4 regions of the Alteromonas sp. ABH4_454 genome follow, and region 4 is predicted to be linked to each of the others. Evidence: predicted binding sites of a transcription regulator. Region 4 holds the regulator's gene; each other region holds the start of a gene.

Region 1 (4,753 bases), 270 kb from region 4:
TACTTCAAAGATAGACACTAGAGACGTTATTGCCGCAAAGAATACTAGTAGGAAGAACAGGCTCGCGACAATCGAAGCGCCCATATAGCCAATGGAGTCTTGTAGTGCCAGGAAGATACTAGGCAGATAAGTAAAAATCATACCTACAGACGATTCACTTAACTCATCAGGGTTAATATCTGGGTTGAAAGAGAATATGGCAGGAAGAATCATTAAACCTGCGGTAAAAGCCACAGCAGTATCGGTTAATGCAACAAGCTTTGCAGCGCTTGGTACATCCGCTCGTTTATCGATGTAACTACCGTAGGTAATAAGAATACCCATACCCAGCGACAGTGAGAAAAAGGCTTGTGACAGTGCGCCGTTCACTACTTCTGCTGTAATTTTTGAAAATTCAGGAACAATATAAAACTCTACGCCTGCCATTGCGTTTTCGCGAGTTAGTACAAAGATAACAAGGCCGATAAGCATCACGAAAAGTGCTGGCATAAGCAGCTTCGCCGCTTTTTCTATCCCCTCTTTTACACCACCTTGAAGGATAAGGTAAACCACACCAACAACAGCAGCCATGTAGACGAAAATAGACTCTGAATTAATAAACACCCCAAAGGTATCGGGGTCTGCTAGTTTGTCTAAGTTTCCGCTAACTGCTTCAAATAAATAGCCAAAAAGCCATACAGTAATAACCATGTAGAAAACGGCAATCATAAACGGCGTGGCAATCGCGAGCCAGCCTGCAAGTTTCCACTTCTTTTCGTTACCACTGATAGCGCTGTATGCGCCTAACGGGTCTTTTTTAGCATGGCGACCTACCGACATCTCTGCCAACATAACCGGTAAACAAATGGCAAAAACGAAAATAGCGTACATTAAAAGGAATGCACCACCGCCGTTTTTAGCTGCGCCGACTGGGAACCCCACCAAATTACCAATGCCCACTGCAGAGCCTGCAGCAGCCAATATAAAACCTATGCGCGATCCGAACTGTTCTCTGGCCCCGCTCATATCCCTTCCTCTTGTTGAGTTATTGTTATAGCAGTTCGCTTATCACGCCTTGCGACATTCAAATTAGCCTTGTATACAACAATCACTTTTTGAAATCACAATTTGTACTTGTTGTTCGTTCTTGATTCTCGTCGGAATCAAGCCGAGCGAACTGGTATTATTTATTATTAGGATGGCGTTTGTTGTAATGACTCACATGTGGCGTCAACGCGTTGTATTGCTACCTCTATGGGCGTATCAATACGCTGCACCATTCCCAAAATAACATGGTAACAGCAGTGAAATAAAAAGTCTTGATGTTGGACTTGCAGAAATGAGGTTAGACCGTATCACCAAGTTACCACTTCACCATTCCAGTCGATAAAATGGCAAGTCTGGTCCCGATTGAGCGCTGAAAGGTGGTGAATAAGTTGCTTTGCAGTGAACTCTGGCGTAAAGAGTTTTTTAGCCGCTACATTTTTTTGAAATGGCTTCGACAGCCCAGTATCAACGGTACCTGGGTGGTAACATACCAGCATGACATCTTTCAATCTGCGCTTGTACTCTACAGACGCTGTTTTGACAAACATATTGAGCGCGGCTTTCGAGGCACGGTAGCCATACCATCCGCCAAGCCCGTTGTCTGATATACTCCCAACTCTCGCGCTTAGGCAAACAAGGGTTGAGCCTTCTTTACTCATAACGTTGACTAAATGCTTAAGCCATATAGCGGGAATAATGCTGTTTGTCGCAAAATACGCAGTCAAGGCTTCCTCGCTGACATCTTCTAAGCGCTTTTCGGGGTGAATACCTTCGCTTTCGTTATGCAAAAAACCGGTTGTTATTACTACCGTATTTAACACAACCTCTTGCTTAGCAAGTTGCTTAACAAAGCCGCTGATGTGCTTATCATCCTGTTCAGCAATTTGATGATAGGAGACGTTCTCTGAATTATTACTTTCAGTTGCAGCTGCACGACTTACAGCGAACACTTTTGCGCCCGCACTGCGATATTGCTCTATAAGCGCAGACGCTATGCCACCAGATGCGCCCACGATAAGTACGTTATTTTCCATTCGGCTCTCCCGGTACACAGCGGTCGCACTGACGTTTTTTTCCCGTTAAAAGGTAAGAAATGGTATATCTATGTTTTGCGAATACATTGTAGAAAGCATCAGCGGCATAACGGATAACAGGCCAGCGAAGCGGTGCGTAGATCCATCCCATACCTACTGCCTTCCACGCTTCATGGGTAACATCAAGTCCGGTAATTAGGGTACCATCCTCGCGAAGTCCGTGAATTCTGGCGTTAAGCGCATGCCAATCCATGGCAGGATAGCGAGTTGCAAAATCAGGGGCCTGAATGTCGACCAGGGTGAGTTTGTTATCCTTGTCTCTTTTGCGTAAATGACGCATTTCGGCTATGCACAAAGGGCAATAACCATCGTAAAAAATAATCACTTCTACCTACCTCTGCTAAATAAGACGCTTATCGCTTAAAAGACGATTTCGCCCATGCAAACATGGAAAAACAAAAAATACATCGCGTTTGCCGTGCACTATCAGCACTCTTGTCGCGGCCAGTTTAAAACCGTTTTAAGCCGTCGCACGTTATTCTTATTTAATATTCGTTTATACGATAAAAAAACACGCTTGGATGACTTGTGTTGTGCCCTACCCGCACCCACACTACAAGCAAAGATCATGAGAGGTTTTATTATGGCAAATTTACAAGTAGCCACTTTAGCAGGCGGATGCTTTTGGTGTATCGAGTCTGCATTTAACACTGTCGAAGGTGTAGAAAAAGCAATTTCTGGCTATGCTGGAGGTGAAAAAGCCGATCCAACCTATGAAGAGGTATGTACGGGAAACACTGGTCATGCAGAAGTGGTACAAGTAACCTTTGATGCAGACAGCATCAGCTACCGTGAAATTCTAGAGATTTTCTTCGCGCTACATAACCCTACTCAGCTAAACAGACAGGGTAATGATTTGGGTACTCAGTATCGCAGCGCAATCTTCTATCACGACGATGCACAAAAAGCGGAAGCTGAAAAAATTATTGCACAAATCACAGAAGAAGAAATCTGGCCTGACCCGGTAGTCACTGAAGTAGTAGCCTTGAATAACTACTATGACGCCGAAGACTATCATCAGGATTATTTCAAAAATAATCCGCAGAACCAGTATTGTTCTATGGTGGTTGCACCTAAACTTGCAAAATTCAAAAAGACTTTTGCTTCTCGCCTTCGCAGCGATGCATAGGTAAAGTCAGCTTTTTTAGCGACGTTTACAGGTTGGCTAGAAACGAAAGGGTTGCTTGGTAGCAACCCTTTTTCGGTTTTAATAACATCGTAAGTAGATAGACGCTAATCAAACCAAGCGTCATTGATTTCTATCGAAAATAGCAAGGGCGCTAAATCTTCATAACGCGTCTTATGCGCCTCACATGTCGCGTTTTTCATATAATTCTTTTCCCACGGATCGTTAATGATCCATAGCGTACTATCAATAGTGACTAACCCTTCCATCGACGAGTTATCCATTGTGTACTGTTCGCAACTCTGATCACTGGCAACATCAAAAATAATGGGAATGCGCTTTGTCGGTTTGCTACCAGTGGTATCAATTACCCATAATTCATTGTCGTTTCTTGCCGCGCCAAATAAATATGATGCGCCCGTTGAGTGCGTATATAAAGCCAAGCCATTTATAGGGTGATTACCCGAGGTAAACGAAGGAAGTTGAAGGTCTGGTTCACTTACAGTTGCAAAATCGCTCGATGAGAAAAAGTTTTCATCAACAGACAATGTAAAGATCCTTGGCTGCCCCGCTTTGTCTTTTTCTAATGACAAATACAAAGTGCCGTCTTCCGCCATAGTCAGGCCTTCAATACCATCGTTAGGAAAGTTACCTACTTCGAACTCTTTCGGAAACTGGAGCGGACGCACATCTGACATTTCTACGTCACCATTGTCCTTGCGGGTTAATTTAACCAATAGGCTTGGGTAGTCTGTAGAGCCTGTATCTTCGTACTTGGTTTCACAACGAGGGCTCAAGGCTCCTGTACGGGTTGCATCCTCTGTGACGGTGTAAATGACATTAGCATCTCTAGGGTCTACCGCTAACGCTTCTAAATCTGGTTGTTCGCTCAAGTAGCTATAGAAGCAGCTTCGGCGCACATCTCTTGAGAATGAAAAACGCTTACTAGACGCGCTTAGCGTTGCCGTTTCTGGTGAAATGCTATGTAACTTCAACTGCTGCGTAACATCCGCACTTGCATCTGCAATGGTAACTAACTGTCCGTCTAGCACGACTAGCCCGGATGTTTGGGGGTCAAACATAACTTTTCCAGATTCATCAAGGATCCACTTCCCTACTGTTGTTTCTGTCAAGTCGGTAGGTTCTGGACTGATAATGACATCTTTGGGCTCGCTGCATGCGGTGACCAGCATGGCGGTTAAAACGGTGGCGGATAAATACTTAAGCATAATATGAAGTCCTCTCTCGACTCGGCGTATCGAGAGCAAAAGCTAAAACTGAAAAAATTGTAAGGGAGTATATCGAGCATACCGTTTACGCACAAAAAAGAGTAAGGTTATAACGGTTATTTACATTGCGACTGCGTTTGTGGCTTGTAAAAGACACTATAAATATTATAAAGCTTCTTAGTATTGAGGCAGAAAAGTTTTAGATAGTAAATCGAGTATTGAAGGAGAAAGTCATTCCTACGCAGCACTTGCCCCAAGTCATAGCAGGGCCAATAGTA
Region 2 (4,753 bases), 800 kb from region 4:
TGTCTAACGCCATTAAATTTACCAATAAAGATAAGTCTGTAAGAGCGCAAGTAAAATACAAGGGTGGAAAAGTTATATTCAATGTCATAGATGAAGGCATTGGTATTAGCGAAGACGATCAAAAGCGACTCTTTGAGCCTTTCGAACGGATGGGTAACGCGCAAGAGATTAGTGGAACTGGCTTAGGCTTAAATATATCCAGGCGTCTTATCGAGCTTATGGATGGGACGATTAAAGTTAGCAGTAAATTAAATCACGGTACCCGCATAAGCGTAACCTTGCCCGCCGATGCGCTAAGTGCGAATCAGTTCGTTGAGGCACAACCACAGAGCTTTGTAGCACAAGTTAACATTGATAAATCTGCAAACGTGTTAGTGGTTGAAGACCACTATATAAACCAAGTGGTTATTCAAACCTTGTTTGAAAAATTAGGCGTGGCGCTTTCTGTGGTAAGCACAGGTGAAGAAGGGGTTGAATACGCTAGATCTAATCCTGTCGACCTAGTGTTAATGGACCTTAACTTACCCGGCATTCAAGGCGACGAAGCGACGGCACAGATAAAAGCTCACAAGCCAAGCTTACCTGTTGTAGCATTAACCGCTGACGTAATAACTGACTCTGAGTATTTGCGAGAAAGAGGTCTTGATGACGTGCTAACCAAACCCATAGACAATAGTGAGTTAGTTCGTGTGCTGAATTACTATTTAGGGCAGAAGAATCACTAACGGCCATACACGCCAAGCACGGTTGCCTAATATGCAAGTAAGCGTTTCACCAGAAAAACAGAAAGCTAGGGCCCTACTTCGCAAAAAGCTTCGCGAAGCGCGCCGTAATTTACCTGACGAACAGCATGAAGACGCTGCCCAGTGCATCGCGACTCAGCTAAACACCCTTCCCTTTGTTAAAAGCGCAACTACTGTAGCCGGGTACTTGGTTAACGATGGCGAAGTAAACTTAAAATACTACATCGAATCAACGTGGCAGTTCTCGCACAAAAAGTTCGCATTGCCTGTGCTACATCCTGTATGTAAAGGGCATTTGCTTTTTTTATCTTATACCCCCAATTCTTTGTTAATTAATAACAAATACAATATAGAAGAGCCTGCATTGACCTGTGAAGCCGTCATACCTGTTACACAATGCGATGTTATTCTTATGCCGCTAGTGGGGTTTGATACAAGCGGAAACCGCTTGGGTATGGGTGGGGGCTATTACGACCGCACCTTAAGCTTTACGCAACGCAAGTTGAATACTCAATCGGCCTTAAACCAGCATACGCCAAAATTGGTAGGTATCGCTCACGATGTGCAAGAAGTTGATGCCCTGCCCATTGCGCCGTGGGATGTGCCCCTCGATGCTATCGTGACCCCTTCTCGCACACTTATATTCACTAAACCGTAATTTCACTATATCAAATTGAACCTATGAACTTATGGGTTCATCTGCACTTATAAGTTACACTTGCAAGCATAATAAGTTGGAGAGTAACCATGGATCAGAACGAAAAAAAGCAAGCCGTAGCCAAAGCAGCCATCGACTATGTTGAAGCAGACAGTATTGTCGGTGTGGGTACGGGCTCTACTGTTAATTTTTTCATAGAAGAACTGGGCAAAATTAAGCACAAAATTGAAGGCGCGGTTTCAAGTTCAGAGGCATCTACCGAGCGCTTGAAAGCCTTGGGCATTGAAGTTTTCGAGTTGAATGAAGTTAGTAACCTTTCAGTTTATATTGACGGTGCCGACGAAGTTACCGAACACAAGCACATGATTAAAGGCGGCGGCGCCGCTCTGACCCGCGAGAAAATTGTAGCCGGTGCCGCTACCACGTTCGTTTGCATTGTAGATGAAAGTAAGCGCGTACCTGTTTTAGGTGACTTCCCACTTCCTGTAGAAGTTATTCCAATGGCTCGCTCTTTTGTCGCTCGCGAACTGGTAAAACTGGGTGGCGACCCCGAGTATCGACAAGGCGTTGTAACAGATAACGGTAACGTTATTTTAGATGTTCACAATCTTGAAATACTAAACCCACGTGAGTTAGAGCAAAAAATCAATAATATTCCTGGGGTAGTAACTAACGGTATTTTTGCGCTACGTGGCGCAGATATAGTGTTAAGTGCAACCGACAGTGGTGTTGAAACCTTTAAGTGATTCGGGCGGCTTAACCGCCCCTATTCTAGTGTTTTGTTGAAAAGCTAAGCGAAATACTGCTTTTAACTTAGCGCGTTTTCTGTTAATTTCCGTTTAGACGTCTAGATGTCTTAATTAATAATATTTTTGCAGCTAGATGTTTATGTTGCTTAAGGTTATGAACCTTTTTTATTAGAGCAATTAGCGTAACTAAAACGCTAGATAGCAGGCGCTAAACCAAGGCTCTGTTGCAAATAAGGTAGTGCATCTTTAAATGTTAGCTACTGAGAATTTATGAGATGCTATGGTTGGCACTGCCAGAAACCCCAATTAAATCAGCGAGAGATAGCGAGTTCATGAGCAAAGTTTCATTAGAGAAGGATAAAATCCGAATTTTGTTGTTGGAAGGTGTTCACCAAAGTGCTTTGGAAACACTACAAAGCAATGGGTATAGCAACATTGAATTTCTCAAAACCTCTCTTCCTGAAGATGAGTTAATTGAGAAGATTAAAGACGCCCACTTTGTTGGTATTCGTTCACGTACACAGATTACCGAGAAAGTAGTTGATGCGGCACAAAAACTTGTTGCTATTGGTTGTTTCTGCATTGGTACCAACCAGGTTAATCTTGAAGCTACGCAGCGCCGTGGTATTCCCGTTTTCAACGCGCCTTTTTCTAATACTCGCTCGGTTGCAGAACTTGTTCTTGGGCAAATTATTCTTTTGCTTCGCCAAGTGCCTAGCAAAAACGCCAAAGCTCACCGCGGTGAATGGGAAAAAACCGCAGTAGGTTCGTACGAAGCTCGCGGAAAAACTTTAGGTATTATCGGCTATGGCCACATAGGTACACAGCTAAGTATTCTTGCTGAGCACCTTGGTATGCGCGTTCAATTCTTCGATATCGAAGACAAGCTAGTGCTGGGTAACTCAGCTCAGGTGAAGTCGCTTGAAAAGCTACTTAATACCTCTGATGTGGTATCACTACACGTTCCCGAAACGCCGCAAACCCAAGATATGATTGGCGAAAAAGAGCTGTCTCAAATGAAGAAAGGCAGCATTCTTATTAACGCATCTCGCGGTACTGTGGTTGATATTGACGCACTTGCCAAAGCACTGGAAAGCGGTCACCTTAATGGCGCAGCAATTGATGTATTCCCAGTAGAGCCTAAGTCTAATACTGAAGAATTTGAATCGCCGCTTCGCGCGTTCGACAACGTTATTCTTACGCCACACGTTGGCGGAAGCACGCAGGAAGCACAAGAAAACATTGGTATTGAAGTAGCGGGTAAGTTAGCAAAATACAGCGATAACGGCTCTACGTTGTCGGCAGTTAACTTCCCTGAAGTATCACTGCCTGAGCACACAGGTCGTTCGCGTTTGCTGCACGTACACAAAAACCAGCCGGGCATTCTTACGCAAATTAACCAAGCCTTTGCGGAAAAAGACATCAATATTGAAGCTCAGTATCTACAAACTAATGCTGAAATTGGTTATGTAGTAGTAGATGTTAAAGAAGACCGCGGCTATGAAGCACTAGCAGAACTTCAACAAATAGACGGCACTATTAAGACCAGAATCCTTCATTAAACAAAACGTTTAATAAAACACTTGCTTGATATTTAGTTAAAAAAAACGCTGCAAATTTGCAGCGTTTTTTTGTATCTGTACTTTTGTTTTACTTAGCAATGCACTGGTTCTAGCGCCTATTCCAACAACACTATGGCATCAGTGTATAAAGGAATTACCTAGGTAAAACATTTAACCGCCTCAACGCACAACCGAGCAGTCAAGGCGCTTCAGCAAAGCTTAAAAGAAGTTGTAAACTAGGCTTACTGCAGTTTCTGTATCAAGTTTTTCTACGTCTTCATCAACGTTAGTGTTGTGATCTAATTTGAACGAAAGACGCATAGAAAGGTTCCCACTGATCGTAGCAGTAAGTGCAGATTCAGCACGTGACTTCGTGTTGTCAGAGCCCACTTCAGTACTCACGGTTTGCGTGAATTTAGCAGTGTCAGAAATTTTCCAAGAATACGCTGTTGATGCACGAACAATCATGCTATCAAGATTTTCATCTTCTTGTGTTTCGATGAACGAGTAACCAGGACCAATTGAATATTCTAGAGTGTGGCGATCATTCTCTAGCACTTTTTGGTTCCAACCCGCTGCTACCGTTGCTTGGTAGTTAAAGTTGCTAAAGCGGTCGTCTTCATATGATGCGAAGGCAAATAAACGGTTATCAGGGTTTTCTAGCTTATAGTTACCCTGCGCCGAGCCGAAGAACTTTTGCGCAGATGTGTACTCAACGTCTTCGCCATTATCATCTTCTGTAGTCTCTTTTTTGTATAGACCTTCAAGGGCGTAGTCATTGCTCCAATTTTCTAACTCTTGGTGTGCGGTAATACCCGCGCTGATTGAAGTCGTCTCAGTGTTACCTGATGTAGATATGAAGCCAAGCTCCCCTTCCATTGTGAAAGGTTTTACTTCTTTAGCTTGAGCGAATACGGCAGGAGAAAGAGAAATTGCAACTAGAGATGCAAGCACTTGCTTTTTCATTGAACAATCCTATTGATTATCGGTCCATTCGTTGTACACGACACCTTAAGTACTGCAAGGCGGTACAACACGAGT
Region 3 (4,753 bases), 670 kb from region 4:
TAGCACTTAGTAACTATATTGCTATCCGCATCGCCCGGAAGCTTGTGAGCAAAGCGCCCCACCGTTTCTAATGAAAATGACTCAGCCGCTTTTATTTCAACTTCATCACCGAGCTTAGTACCGTCAACCGGCGCAAGCGCTGCGCCCAGTACGTCAAAGCCTAGGCTTACATTTCCAATTGATGCCGGCGCAAAGGCCTTGAATGCTTTCATATAATTTCTCTTACTTCGCTTGCGACTTAACGCGATAAATCACTGGCCTAAGTCACACCTTCGAATTTCTTACTTTAGCCACTTACCCATTACGCAAAGCATGCTTTGCGTTATTTAGCGGTTAATGCGCCATTTGTTTCCACGGCATAGTGCGTAAAATGTCGGCAAATACCCCTGCCGCCGTTACCGTACCACCTGCACCATATCCTCTAATTACATAAGGGATTGGACTGTAGTAGTCACTATTAATCGCCAGTGCATTCTCGCCGTCTTTCACCTGAGAAAGCGGATTGCTAGCAGGGACGGCCTGTACACTAACTTTGCACTTTCCATCTTCAATGCTGCCAATATAGCGAAGCACTTTGCCTTCCGCTTTAGCCGCCTCAACTTTATCATTCATCGCAGCATCTAACTCGGGTAGCTGCTGCATAAATTCGTCGATAGAACAGTTTTCTGCAAATCCCGAAGGCAGTACCGACTCAATCTCTATATCAGAAAGCTCAAGCTCTAAATCGGCTTCACGGGCCATAATAAGCAACTTACGAGCAACGTCCATACCGCTTAAATCGTCGCGAGGATCTGGCTCGGTAAAACCGTTGTCTTTGGCCGTTTGTGTCGCTTGCGACAGGCTCATGCCCTCTTCAAGCTTACCGAATACGTAAGACAAGCTGCCTGAAAGAATACCTTCAAAACGATGCAGCACATCACCTGCACTGAATAGTTTTTGCAGGTTGTCGATAACAGGAAGGCCCGCGCCCACTGTTGTCTCATACAAATATTGGCGATTCGTATTAAGTGCAGTCTTACGTAACTTGCGGTAATAAGACATAGCGCTGGTATTCGCCTTTTTGTTAGGCGTTACTACGTGGAAGCCGCTTTCCATCATATCAACGTACTGATTAGCGATGGCTTCATGGCTTGTACAATCAACAATGACTGGGTTGACCAAGCTGGTATCGTTTGCGAACTGATGCAAGCGCTCTACACTCAAGCCTTCACTTGCAGAGTCCAGGGCCGCTTTCCAATCGCTGCTTAAATCAATACCTTGGCTGTTCAACAGCAATTTACGGCTATTTGCTATACCGTAAACGCGCAGCTGAATATTACGTTTTAAAAGTGCTGGCTGTTGTTTTTCAATCTGACCTAGCAGTTCAGTGCCTACATTGCCACACCCTACTAGGAATACGTCTATGGTATGGCGGTCAGAGAAAAAATTCTGATGAATAACCTTAACCGCTTTCTTAGCACGCTTACTTTCGATTACTGTGGAAATTGAGCGTTCTGAAGAGCCCTGTGCGATAGCAACGTTATTTACTCGTGCTTGGGCTAGTGAGTTAAAGAATCGCGCTGCCAAACCTTTGGTTTGACGCATACCATCGCCTACCAAAGTAACAATGGCCAGATCGTGACGTACTTCGATAGGATCTAGCAATTGATTTTGCAGCTCTAGCGCGAAAGCATCTTCAAGTAGCGTTAATGCACGGCTGGCGTCTTTGCTTTGAATACAAAAACTAATTGAGTATTCCGAAGATGACTGCGTAATAAGGCTAATTGAAATATTAGCGTTCGACATAACCTCAAACACACGGCTCGCCATACCCACCATGCCTTTAAGGCCTGGCCCTGCAACGTTGAACATGGTGACGTTATCAAGCTGTGAAATACCTTTCACCGACGTCCACACTTCGCTTTTCTCATTACTGATTAACGTACCAGGCGCTGCCGGGTTCAACGTATTTCTGATCAAACAAGGTATGTGATGCTGGGCGATAGGCCCGATAGTTTTAGGGTGAAGCACCTTGGCACCGAAGTAAGACAACTCCATCGCCTCTTGATAAGTAAGCTTGTCTAGCAGCACCGCGCCTTCCACTTGATTGGGGTCAGCGTTATACACACCGTCTACGTCTGTCCAAATTTCACAGCAGCTAGCGTCTATACACGCCGCTAAAATAGCCGCTGAATAGTCAGAGCCATTACGTCCTAGCGTTACTTTTTCGCCTGCTTCGTTAACAGCTACAAAGCCAGGCATAACCAAAAACTCACTGCCATCGGTAGGCACATCTGAAAAACGCGCTTTACTTAGCGATACGTCGGCAATACTGTCTAAGTAATCGCCCTCAGCAAGCACATATTTAACTGGGTCGATAACGCGGTTTGCAATGCCTTTAGCCGATAACATAGCGCTAAAGAGCGTAACCGAGATGTATTCGCCAATACTAAGAATACCAGCAGCAACATTATCTGGCGCAACGCCGAGCAGTTTAATGCCTTCAAGGTGCTGTTTTAATACTGATAAGTGACTATTGATAAATTCCACCACGCTTGCGTGTTCAAATCCGTCGAGTTCATCGTTCAGGTCGTTGGCAATGCCTGTGACCGTGTCATTCAACTTATCGAATAATGGCTGGAAATCTTCACCCGCGGCTGCTTGTTCACAAAGTAGTGAAAGCGCGTTCGTTACCCCCTTTGGGGCAGAGAGTACAACCGCAGCACCGTCGGTTTGGTGGGTTGCCGTGCTAATTTCCATAACGCGCATGTATCGCGGTGCATCGGCTAGAGAAGAACCCCCAAACTTTAAGACTTTCATATGCTGCTCCTTAAGGTTACGCATGCTAAAACGTGTGTAAAAAAAAGCCCGCTCTGTGTTAGGCGGGCTTTCGTTGTCTTTTGCTTACTTGCACTAGTCAGCGACCGCCCTTTTTAAGGTGGTAATTAACATAATGGTGGTGCGAGTAAGTAGAATCTTTTTCATACAAGCAATTTGCCGTATAGACGTCTATAAGTCAACCGCAGTTTTCACCACACTGTATTGCAAAATATGAAACACTCTTTAATTAATATTTCTTTTTGAGGTACAAATACAGTTTAAGCAGTTTCTAAATTGGCTTACTTGTACTTAAGTAGCTTTAAACAAGTACTTATTTCTACGATCATTTAAACCGAACTCATTCAGTGAAAGCCTTTGTTAGAGCAAGCTCGCCTTCAAAAATGGGGCTGTTGCACTTTGTTTAACCTTAGCAACCTCCTCTGGGCTACCTTCAGCAACGATTTCTCCCCCCTCATCACCAGCGCCCGGCCCCATATCTATAATGTGGTCACAAGCCACAGCCACCTGCATATTGTGCTCAACCATCACCACCGTATTCCCCGCTTCAACTAGCGTGGTTAAATGCTGCATAAGTAGCGAGGTGTCTGAAAGGTGTAAACCTGTTGTAGGTTCATCCAGCACGTAAAGAGTATTAGCATTTTGAGCACGTTTAAGTTCTGACGCTAATTTAATGCGCTGCGCCTCGCCGCCTGATAATTCAGTAGCACTTTGCCCCAGAGTTAAATAGCCAAGCCCTACATTCATTAGCGTTCGAAGCCCCCGCGTAATGACTTGATTACTCTTGAATATAGATAGTGCTTCTTCAACCGTAAGCGATAGTACGTCAGCGATAGAGTGTTCGTTGTAACCAACTTCCAGTACGTTATCGTTAAAACGCTGTCCGTTACAAACGGTACAGGGGGAATAAACACTCGGCATAAACAGTAGTTCTACCGATACCACGCCCAAGCCTTCACAATGTGGGCACCGCCCTTTTGCGACGTTAAACGAAAAATGACCCGCATCGTACCCACGGGCTTTCGCTTCTTCGGTTGAAGCAAATAAACTTCTGATTTGATCAAATATGCCGGTATAGGTTGCCAATGTTGAACGAGGTGTCCTGCCGATGGGAGACTGATCTACCACAACTATACGACTTAACTCATCAAGCCCGCTTTCAACATAGCCTTGCTGCGGCTCAGTTTCATGAGAAAAAGCGTCTTGAGCAAGGAGCGAATTGGCGTCAGTAAGCAGTTCTTTCGTTTTTCTCGTCTCTTTCGTTTCTTTCGCTCGCTTCTCTTCTTTCTCGACTGTACTTAAACCATCTTTGACTAACTCAACTAATGCTTGGCTAATCAAACTCGACTTTCCAGAGCCGGAAACGCCAGTAACACAGGTCATCACGCCAAGTGGAATATTAATATCAACATGGCTGACATTATTTTTGGAAACGTCTTTTAAACGCAATGCCTTTGATGATTTGCGTTTGCTACGCTGGCTTAGGGCTTTATTGTTAAAAACGTAGTCTGCCGTTGGGGAGCTTTTATTGCTTGCCAGTTCTTTAACCGGCCCACTATAAACCAGATCACCTCCGTTCACTCCCGCTCGCGGCCCTACGTCTACAACCCAGTTAGCGCCTTTGATAACATAAGGATTGTGCTCGACAACAAGCAACGAATTTCCCGTTTCGGTAATAGTGTGAAGCGCGCGAATAAGCCCTTCTACATCGCGAGGGTGAAGACCTGATGAGGGTTCATCCATCACAAATACAACGCCAAATAAGTTCGATTTAAGCTGGGTCGCCAGACGCAATCGCTGTAGTTCGCCTACTGAGATACTTGTTGTACTTCTATCTAACGACAGGTAATGAAGCCCAAGCGCTATTATCGGTTTCACTCTTTCAATAATGTCGCCCGTAATATTGCGTATTACCTGACCACGCTCTGAAGTATCG
Region 4 (4,753 bases):
CGACTTCTCCTGGCGATACCCTCTGGCAGATAAACAGCGTGATCTTTTGATGGGAGACCTTACGGTATCAATAGTTCAATTCATATTGCAGCAAATGGTAACTGGCGTAGGCGTCAGTGGCAAAAGGTTAATGCAATCTTTATACAACAAAGGCGCATGAATGCGCCTTTAGTCATCTAACTGTATAACTTTGTTAAAGCTATACGAAATCAGTCGCCGGAGCGCACCCCCAGCATATGACAGATTGCATAGCTTAGTTCACTACGGTTGAGAGTATAGAAGTGAAAGTGCTTCACCCCTTCTTTTGCAAGAACTTTCACTTGGTCCATGGCAATGTTAGCGCCTATTAGGTTACGAGTGGCTTGATCATCTGCATCAAGACCGTCGAACATCTTGTGTAACCATCCCGGTACGTGAACATCTGTAAAGCCTGCAAACCTTACTAACGTTTGGTAGTTAGTCACGGGTAAAATGCCTGGCACTATGTCTAAGTCTACACCTGCGGCGGCTGCACGGTCTCTAAATCGCAGATAAACACTGGTGTCGAAAAAGAACTGGGTTATCGCTTCGGTAGCGCCAGCTTCTGCTTTGCGTTTAAGGTTTAGCAAGTCGAACTGCGCATTTGGCGCTTCAGGGTGTTTTTCCGGGTAGGCGGCAACTGAAATATCGAAATCGGCAACGTCTTTTAATAAGGCAACTAGGTCAGAGGCATACATCTCTGTTTTGTCTACCCCTTTAGGCAAATCGCCACGAAGTGCAACAATACGGCGAATGCCGGAATCCCAGTAGTCTTTTGCAATTTGCTTTAATTCATCACGGCTTGCGTCGACACAGGTTAAGTGAGGAACGGCAGCAACGCCTGTTTGCTGTTGAATACGTTTTACCACATCGTGGGTTCTGTCACGCTCACCGCTATTGGCGCCGTAAGTAACCGACATGTAGCTTGGCTTTAACGGTGCTAGGCGTTCAACCGACTTCCACAGGGTTTGCTCCATGGCTTCCGTTTTAGGCGGAAAGAATTCAAAAGATACATCAATATCACGCAGCTCCGACAGGGACTGGTTTAATGCATCGATACCTTGTGCGTAAGAAACCATGGTTTATACTCTCAAAAATGTAATCTTATAGACGTTTAGACGTCTAAATTAAAGAATATATGTCTAGACGTCAAGAGGTTTACACTGCTCAATTGACCTTTTCGTGAACTTGTTTAGAATTTCTCTTCATAATATAAAAAGAGTAGACCGAGTTAGTACAATGGCAGAATGGAACGGTAAATATATTCACCCCTACGCAGAGCATGGGAAAAAGAGCGAGCAGGTAAAGAAAGTCACTGTTTCTATACCTATTAATGTGCTTAAAGCACTTACTGATGAGCGTACCCGCCGCCAAATCAATAATTTGCGCCACGCCACTAATTCGGAACTATTGTGTGAAGCGTTTTTACACGCGTTTACCGGGCAACCTTTGCCTAACGACGATGACCTGCGTAAAGACAATCCTAATCGCGTGCCGGCTGAAGCTAGGCGTATTATGGAAGAAATGGGCATTGACCCAAGCTTCGAAAATGATGTGTCTGAAGACGACTGATATTTAGTATTAAAGAGAAACGGCGCTGTGTTGTAAGGCTTTACTAGTTGATAGCCTACAACACAGCGCCGTTTTTTATGTACTTGTATTCTTTAAGCGCACTTTTAAGCAAATATTGATCGAGCGTTAACACAACCTTTTTTAGCCTTGTGCGCCAGAACTTTATTTTTCTGGGCTTTCAGGTACTCGTGCAACACCCGACTCAATAGCCGCCTTAGATACCGCGGTAGCTATACGCTCGCACAGACGTGGGTCCATAGGTTTAGGAATAATATACTCCTTACCAAATGTTAGGCTGTCACTTTTACTCGCTGCCAATACTTCCTGTGGTACAGGTTCTTTCGTAATAGCACGAAGAGCTTCAACTGCCGCCACTTTCATCTCATCATTAATGGCTGTTGCGCGAACATCTAAAGCACCGCGGAAAATAAACGGAAAGCACAGCACGTTGTTCACCTGATTAGGATAGTCTGAGCGGCCAGTAGCCATAATTAGGTCTTTACGCACTTCGTGAGCAAGCTCAGGCTTTATCTCAGGATCTGGGTTAGAACATGCAAATACGATTGGGTTTTCAGCCATCAAAGAAAGTGCTTCTGGTGGCAAAACATCAGGGCCTGACACACCAACAAAGATATCTGCATCTTCCATTACATCTTCAAGGGTGCGTTTATCAGTATTGTTAGCAAACAGCTTCTTGTGCTCAGTTAAATCTTCGCGACGAGTGTGGATAACGCCTTTTCTATCTAACATGTAGATACGCTCACGCTGGGCACCACACTTAATCAGTAGCTCCATACAGGCAACCGCTGCTGCTCCGGCACCCATACAAACAATTTTAGCGTTCTCTATATTTTTGCCCTGAATTTCTAAAGCGTTAAGCATACCTGCGGCGGTTACAATAGCGGTACCGTGTTGATCATCATGGAATACTGGGATTTTACAGCGCTTAATGAGTTCTTGCTCAATTTCAAAGCACTCCGGCGCTTTGATATCTTCTAGGTTAATACCACCAAACGTATCAGCAATATTGGCTACAGTATTGATGAACTCTTCGGTCGTACGATGTTTCACTTCAATATCAATGGCATCTAAACCAGCAAAGCGTTTAAACAGAAGTGCTTTACCTTCCATTACTGGCTTTGAAGCTAATGGGCCTAAATTACCTAAGCCTAAAATCGCAGTTCCGTTACTGATAACAGCGACCAAGTTACCTTTGCCCGTATACTTGTAAGCGTTATCTGCATCCTCGGCGATTTCTCTCACCGGCTCGGCAACGCCCGGGCTGTAGGCAAGAGCAAGGTCGTCGACGCTATCGGCTGGCTTAGATAGCTCTACGCGAATTTTTCCAGGTGTGGGTTTGGCGTGATAGTCGAGTGCGCGTTGTCTAAAATCTGACATGTAAAAAGGTATCCTTAGATGTAGGGTTCATCGGTATTTTTGTTCACGCTCTGTAGCTATTTTATTATCGTTGTAGTTATAGATAGATAAACATAAGCGCGTTACAACTAACTAATGACAAAAGTGATTATAAATAGTTGTTAGCACCAGTGTGGTACGTTGGAAACTGCAGACCTAGCGTTAACTCTTCCTGATTTCCCTCACATATCGCTGTTGATATTAGGTCTAACATTTAGACCTGAATTTATATCCAAAAGCGCCACAAGCCTTAGCAGTAAAGCATTATTCATAAAATTAATGCTCACTATCAAGGTGCCGATCGCAACTCTAACACAGCCAATCACTGTGTACATATCTGATCAGAATTCTCATTTACCAATGTAGGTTAGGCATACTAATTAGACCAGTAAAATAAGTCTATAATTGTCATTCATAAAATTTATTTTGAAGTCTCATTTCATTTTGAAGGTGTATTATAGGCGCGGGTGCTAAGATGCTTATCGATTTATACTCGAGAAAACAGCTTTGGATAATATTTCACAAAGATAGACCTCTTTATTTTCACTATTGTTTTTCTGATAAAATACAATAAATGGCCTCTCAAGCTAGCTTTGAAGACAAAGAATATGACAGAAAGAAAACTGATTGCGGTGCTAACTGATGTGTGTGAAAACGTAAAATCTGACGATAATGGTTTCGTATGGCTTACGCATTTAGGACCTTGGAAAGCGCCGAAAGTTATTGCCGTATTTAATACGGAGCAAGAGAAGCAGCAAGCATTGATTAACGGTTGGGATATGGACTTCATAAACCAGGTGAATATAGCCCTAGAATCTATAAAGTCTATTCCAGCTGGAATGTATTTCGACAGTGAGGAATCGTGTAAAAAACAAAGTAGAGGGGACTGGGATAAACACTTGTCAGGAGTCGAAAAACTTCATTAATTATAATGAGTGTTTTGATCTTAAGTGTGAGCGTTATTGATATGATCAATTAGCGTTGATTAGAGGTGCTTGCATAAGTGGGAGCTATTCAATGTTAGTTTACTAACGTGAATAGTTTTCTCTGGACAATAAAAAAGCGCCATGAAGGCGCTTTTTTCGAACTCGATATCAGGCTTACTTTTTGCCCAATGCACCGAAACGCTTCTTGAAGCGATCAACACGACCACCAGTATCAACGTTACGTTGCTTACCAGTGTAGAATGGGTGACATGAAGAACATACGTCTAGGTTAATGTCTTTACCAAGCGTAGAACGAATCTTCATTACGTTACCACATGAGCAAGTAGCTGTGATTTCTTCGTATTTAGGGTGGATATCTTGTTTCATTGGGTTACCTCAAATAATAAGGCCGTATCGCTATACAACCCGAAGTCGCACACCATACGTTACTTAGTTCAAATGATAAGTCGTTCAAAGAACAACCCATCGCAAAAAGAGCGGCGCATAATATAGGATGGATGTGGCATGATCAAGTGGTTTTTGCCCAATTGTTAAACAAAGCAGCTTGGCAAGAAGGCTACCCAAGACAGCTAAACAAAAAAACATTCCTTTTATGCTTACCAGTAAAATATGTTTAAATATTTATCTTTCAAGGCTAGGCCCATTAGCGTCAATAGTAAAATTGTGCGCTATAGCAAAATGTGTAGCTAACTGTTAGCAGCGCAAACTGCCGTAATATATGGGTCTGCAAGTAGCTTCAGTATTATTAGTTTCAATATAAGAAGCTTAGTAAGCGCATTACGCGCTGTAACAGCCATCAA

The links. The regulator MetJ, encoded in region 4, represses methionine synthesis genes. The targets are predictions, from matches to a motif close to TAGACGTCTAGACGTCTA.
Region 1: the regulator MetJ is predicted to act here: its motif matches at 2,610-2,627, upstream of msrA (peptide-methionine (S)-S-oxide reductase MsrA).
Region 2: the regulator MetJ is predicted to act here: its motif matches at 2,234-2,251, upstream of serA (phosphoglycerate dehydrogenase).
Region 3: the regulator MetJ is predicted to act here: its motif matches at 2,974-2,991, upstream of thrA (bifunctional aspartate kinase/homoserine dehydrogenase I).

What each region holds. Positions count from the first base shown of each region.
Region 1 covers NZ_CM149972.1:43,369-48,121, forward strand. The annotation lists gene ACYX4W_RS00205 (sodium-dependent transporter) at 1-1,005, opposite strand, end outside; gene ACYX4W_RS00210 (SDR family NAD(P)-dependent oxidoreductase) at 1,335-2,060, opposite strand; gene ACYX4W_RS00215 (thiol-disulfide oxidoreductase DCC family protein) at 2,050-2,445, opposite strand; gene msrA (peptide-methionine (S)-S-oxide reductase MsrA) at 2,704-3,249, shown strand; gene ACYX4W_RS00225 (hypothetical protein) at 3,354-4,475, opposite strand; gene ACYX4W_RS00230 (metallophosphoesterase family protein) at 4,724-4,753, shown strand, end outside.
Region 2 covers NZ_CM149972.1:4,074,597-4,079,349, forward strand. The annotation lists gene ACYX4W_RS17800 (ATP-binding protein) at 1-725, shown strand, start outside; gene ACYX4W_RS17805 (5-formyltetrahydrofolate cyclo-ligase) at 757-1,401, shown strand; gene rpiA (ribose-5-phosphate isomerase RpiA) at 1,491-2,147, shown strand; gene serA (phosphoglycerate dehydrogenase) at 2,483-3,712, shown strand; gene ACYX4W_RS17820 (DUF481 domain-containing protein) at 3,932-4,678, opposite strand.
Region 3 covers NZ_CM149972.1:4,206,547-4,211,299, forward strand. The annotation lists gene thrB (homoserine kinase) at 1-212, opposite strand, end outside; gene thrA (bifunctional aspartate kinase/homoserine dehydrogenase I) at 334-2,799, opposite strand; gene ACYX4W_RS18365 (excinuclease ABC subunit UvrA) at 3,178-4,753, opposite strand, start outside.
Region 4 covers NZ_CM149972.1:314,760-319,512, reverse strand. The annotation lists gene metF (methylenetetrahydrofolate reductase) at 210-1,097, opposite strand; gene metJ (met regulon transcriptional regulator MetJ) at 1,258-1,590, shown strand; gene ACYX4W_RS01375 (malic enzyme-like NAD(P)-binding protein) at 1,753-2,988, opposite strand; gene ACYX4W_RS01370 (hypothetical protein) at 3,615-3,932, shown strand; gene rpmE (50S ribosomal protein L31) at 4,107-4,319, opposite strand.